Regions from separate parts of the Bacillus sp. T-10(2022) genome, predicted to be linked through region 2. Evidence: a T-box and tRNA genes for the amino acid it is inferred to sense, from the RefSeq annotation. Region 2 holds a T-box; the other holds one or more tRNA genes.

Region 1 (2,468 bases), 1.6 Mb from region 2:
TAAAGAGTAACGGAGGCGCCCAAAGGTTCCCTCAGAATGGTTGGAAATCATTCGTAGAGTGTAAAGGCACAAGGGAGCTTGACTGCGAGACCTACAAGTCGAGCAGGGACGAAAGTCGGGCTTAGTGATCCGGTGGTTCCGCATGGAAGGGCCATCGCTCAACGGATAAAAGCTACCCCGGGGATAACAGGCTTATCTCCCCCAAGAGTCCACATCGACGGGGAGGTTTGGCACCTCGATGTCGGCTCATCGCATCCTGGGGCTGTAGTCGGTCCCAAGGGTTGGGCTGTTCGCCCATTAAAGCGGTACGCGAGCTGGGTTCAGAACGTCGTGAGACAGTTCGGTCCCTATCCGTCGCGGGCGCAGGAAATTTGAGAGGAGCTGTCCTTAGTACGAGAGGACCGGGATGGACGCACCGCTGGTGTACCAGTTGTCTTGCCAAAGGCATAGCTGGGTAGCTACGTGCGGACGGGATAAGTGCTGAAAGCATCTAAGCATGAAGCCCCCCTCAAGATGAGATTTCCCATGGCGCAAGCTAGTAAGATCCCTGAAAGATGATCAGGTTGATAGGTCAGAGGTGGAAGCATGGTGACATGTGGAGCTGACTGATACTAATAGATCGAGGACTTAACCAACGCTTTTTAAAAAATGAAATACCTTCTTATTATCTAGTTTTGAAGGAATGAAAATTCTTCAAAAATGAATATAGTCTGGCAATGATGGCGAAGAGGTCACACCCGTACCCATTCCGAACACGGAAGTTAAGTTCTTCAGCGCCGATGGTAGTTGGGGGTTTCCCCCTGTGAGAGTAGGATGTTGCCAGGCTGTTCATTTAAATCTTTAAATGGGTTTTAGGAAACATTATATTATTCCGCAGTAGCTCAGTGGTAGAGCATTCGGCTGTTAACCGAACGGTCGTAGGTTCGAGTCCTACCTGCGGAGCCATATGCTTCCATAGCTCAGTAGGTAGAGCACTTCCATGGTAAGGAAGAGGTCAGCGGTTCGAATCCGCTTGGGAGCTTCCCAATCTATCTATGAACACAAAACAGTTCGGCCCGTTGGTCAAGCGGTTAAGACACCGCCCTTTCACGGCGGTAACACGGGTTCGAATCCCGTACGGGTCACCATTTTAAATCATTAATCCGGAGGATTAGCTCAGCTGGGAGAGCATCTGCCTTACAAGCAGAGGGTCGGCGGTTCGATCCCGTCATCCTCCACCATTTTATTCTTTACTTGCCGGTGTAGCTCAACTGGTAGAGCAACTGACTTGTAATCAGTAGGTTGGGGGTTCAAGTCCTCTTGCCGGCACCATCTACAACCATATATTGCGGAGGGGTAGCGAAGTGGCTAAACGCGGCGGACTGTAAATCCGCTCCTTTGGGTTCGGCAGTTCGAATCTGCCCCCCTCCACCATTTTAATAAAATCCTGTGGATCAGTTATATATTCTCTTTATTGGGGAATTATATGATTACCACCTTTTTATTTTGTTGAATATTAATCATTGCATATCATATATTGGGCTATAGCCAAGCGGTAAGGCAACGGATTTTGATTCCGTCATGCGAAGGTTCGATCCCTTCTAGCCCAGCCATTTGCGGAAGTAGTTCAGTGGTAGAATACAACCTTGCCAAGGTTGGGGTCGCGGGTTCGAATCCCGTCTTCCGCTTAATATATTTCATCATATCCCTTAGGGGCCTTAGCTCAGCTGGGAGAGCGCCTGCCTTGCACGCAGGAGGTCAGCGGTTCGATCCCGCTAGGCTCCACCATCAACTACATACACCAAAACTTACGTCTTAAGCCAAAAATGGTTTAAGACTTTTTTTTGTTTAAGGCATAGTTGGGTATACTATTCGCAAGAAAGATCTTTTTTCACCAAAAACATATGTGATAGGAAAACGTGCATCTTTATACATGGAAATGTCGAGTTGAACCAATCGGCATATACGATATAAAATGGTGGAAAGGGGGAATTGTATGTCTATTCAGAAAATTTCCGTCATCGGGTTGCCTATGGACCTTGGTCAAGCAAGGCGGGGGGTTGATATGGGACCTAGTGCCATTCGCTGCGCAGAGATTGTCGAGCGGCTTGAAAGGTTGAAAATAGAAGTAGAGGATTTAGGGGATATAATTGTGGGGCGTCCTGAAAATGCAGATGAGCCTGGGACAAATCTAAAAAACTTACAGCTTGTAGCAAAGGGTAACACCCTGCTTGCCACAAAGGTTGATGAAATAATAGAAGGAGGCTCCTTTCCACTTATATTGGGAGGAGACCATTCGATAGCCATAGGTACATTGGCAGGAGTCGCAAAGCACTATGAAAAATTAGGTGTGATTTGGTACGACGCACACGGGGATTTAAATACGGAAGATACTTCACCATCCGGGAATATACACGGTATGCCCCTGGCTGTCAGTATCGGGCTTGGACATCCGGACCTAATCAATATCCATGGTTTTGCTCCAAAAG
Region 2 (2,468 bases):
GAGATTGCCCCATTCTGAATATCTTCCCGAGCTTGACGCTTTGATGGCGAAATTTTCGCTTCAACGATTAAATCGACCAAACCGATATCTTCCTTGCTTTCACGTTCGAAGCTAGGGACATCTTTGAAGCCCAATTTGATTTCCGCCGCACTTAAATTCTTCACCTCTCCGCTGAATAGGGCGGCAGAGATTTTGATAGCCTGGTCAAGAGCTTCCTGACCATGAATCAAACGGGTCATTTCTTCCCCTAAAGCTTTTTGCGCTTTACGCAAATGCGGTTCGTTTTGTACAGATTGCTCTAACTCTTCAATCACCTCACGAGATAGGAATGTGAAGAATTTCAGGTATTTCACGACATCAGCATCGGCTGTATTGATCCAGAATTGGTAAAATTCATACGGAGTCGTCTTTTCAGGATCAAGCCAAATTGCTCCGCCTTCCGTTTTACCGAATTTCGTTCCATCCGCTTTCGTTACGAGCGGGATCGTCATACCGAATGCTTTTGCATCCTCATCATTGGATTTCCGGATCATTTCCAGCCCAGTCGTAATATTGCCCCATTGATCACTGCCGCCAATTTGCAATTTACAGTTGTAATTGCTGTATAAATGGCCGAAATCAATTCCTTGTAAGATCGTGTACGCAAATTCAGTAAAGGAAATTCCCGAATCCAAACGGGAAGCAACCGTATCTTTTGCCAGCATGTAGTTAATGCCGATGTATTTCCCGTAATCACGCAAGAACGTGACCATATCGATTTTTCCTATCCAGTCATAGTTATTGACCATGACCGCACCATTTTCACCTTCGAATTCAAAGATGTGGGATAGCTGCCCTTTTATGCAGTCGGCATTATAGAGCACTTTTTCCAGCGTTTGCAGCTGGCGTTCCTCTTTTTTACCGCTTGGATCACCGATAAGTCCAGTTGCACCACCCACTAATACAATGGGACGATGGCCGTGCTGCTGGAAACGGCGCAATGTCAAGAATGGCAATAGATGTCCGATATGCATACTATCCGCTGTTGGATCGACACCACAGTATAAAGAAATTTTCTCTTTTTCCAAAAGGTTCTTAAAACCCTCTTCATCCGTTTGTTGATAAATAATCCCTCTCCATTCGAGGTCTTTAAGCAATTCCATTGAATATTCCTCCTCCATCTTAGAAAAAATCCGCAAAAAGCACACAAAAACGCCCCTTCATAAATATGAAGGGACGAATGAATTCGCGGTACCACCCAACTTGAGGACATAATATGCCCTCCGCTCAAGACGAATAACGGTCGTCAACCGTTTCCTGCTACTAATCATTTCACAGCAAATGCTCCAGGAAGTAATTCATCATACCATTTGTACCGATTTCCACTAACCACCGGCTCTCTGAAACAGGGATAGTCTGACTACTGGGTCCTATCATCGCGATCATTTAATCATTTTATTGTTGTTAATAAACTTTTATCATACATAAGAACCCTTGTCAACCTACCCTTACAGATTATAGAAAAATAAGAAAGATGCCCTTTCCCCTACCTGTTGTATGCTATAATATATGTGATTTCAGGGGGTATGATACGATGAATAATAATCAAAAAGATAGATTTCTAACAGTCTGGAAGCAGCTGACCAGTTTTTTTCAAAATGAAAAAACACATAGGAACGCGCGGGTTACATACCAAGTCATTTGGAATTTAACGCTGATCCTCATTATTGTCGGGATTTTAGGATTCTCATTCGCCGGCGGTGTCGGAGCCGGCTATTTCGCTGCCCTCGTCAATGATGAGCCGGTACGCTCAAAAGAAGATTTGAAAAAAGACATTTACAATTATGAAGAGACCTCTGAAGTATACTTTGCTGACGAAGTATACTTGGGCAAGCTTAAGAGTGACCTTGAACGTGAAGAAGTGTCCATCGATAAAGTTTCCGAGCATCTAAAAAATGCAGTCATCGCTACAGAAGATGAGTATTTTTATGACCATGACGGGGTTGTTCCGAAAGCTATCCTGCGTGCGATTTACCAGGAATTTTCGAATGCAACCGTCCAATCGGGAGGAAGTACATTAACACAGCAGCTCATTAAAAACCAGGTCCTGACCAACGAAGTATCGTTTGAACGGAAAGCAAAAGAAATCCTGCTTGCGCTCCGGGTCGAAAAATTCTTTGAAAAAGAAGAGATTTTGGAAACCTACTTAAACGTTTCCACTTTGGGACGAAATTCTTCAGGACGTAACATCGCTGGTGTCGAGTCCGCCGCTGAAGGCATTTTTGGCGTGGAGGCCAAAGATCTGACACTGCCCCAATCTGCGTTTATCGCTGGATTGCCGCAAAGCCCTTTCGGATATACACCATATACCCAGAAAGGAAAACTGAAAGAAAATCAAGAGCCCGGCATCAACCGGATGAAAACCGTTTTAAAGCGGATGTATAGTAACGGATACATAACAAAAGAAGAATATGATAAAGCAAACACAT

Evidence for each region. A T-box is a leader RNA that pairs with one kind of tRNA and senses whether it is charged. The one in region 2 lies ahead of tyrS (tyrosine--tRNA ligase), so its partner is inferred to be a tRNA-Tyr.
Region 1: it encodes a tRNA-Tyr, which carries the amino acid that the T-box ahead of tyrS (tyrosine--tRNA ligase) is inferred to sense. The anticodon was not compared.

Annotation. Positions count from the first base shown of each region.
Region 1 is NZ_CP113518.1:170,783-173,250, forward strand. It holds rRNA gene OSJ91_RS00935 (23S ribosomal RNA) at 1-635, shown strand, start outside; rRNA gene rrf (5S ribosomal RNA) at 710-825, shown strand; tRNA gene OSJ91_RS00945 (tRNA-Asn) at 871-945, shown strand; tRNA gene OSJ91_RS00950 (tRNA-Thr) at 949-1,021, shown strand; tRNA gene OSJ91_RS00955 (tRNA-Glu) at 1,053-1,127, shown strand; tRNA gene OSJ91_RS00960 (tRNA-Val) at 1,145-1,220, shown strand; tRNA gene OSJ91_RS00965 (tRNA-Thr) at 1,236-1,311, shown strand; tRNA gene OSJ91_RS00970 (tRNA-Tyr) at 1,330-1,413, shown strand; tRNA gene OSJ91_RS00975 (tRNA-Gln) at 1,518-1,592, shown strand; tRNA gene OSJ91_RS00980 (tRNA-Gly) at 1,596-1,667, shown strand; tRNA gene OSJ91_RS00985 (tRNA-Ala) at 1,692-1,767, shown strand; gene rocF (arginase) at 1,976-2,468, shown strand, end outside.
Region 2 is NZ_CP113518.1:4,197,257-4,199,724, forward strand. It holds gene tyrS (tyrosine--tRNA ligase) at 1-1,142, opposite strand, end outside; T-box leader at 1,209-1,425, opposite strand; gene OSJ91_RS20520 (transglycosylase domain-containing protein) at 1,574-2,468, shown strand, end outside.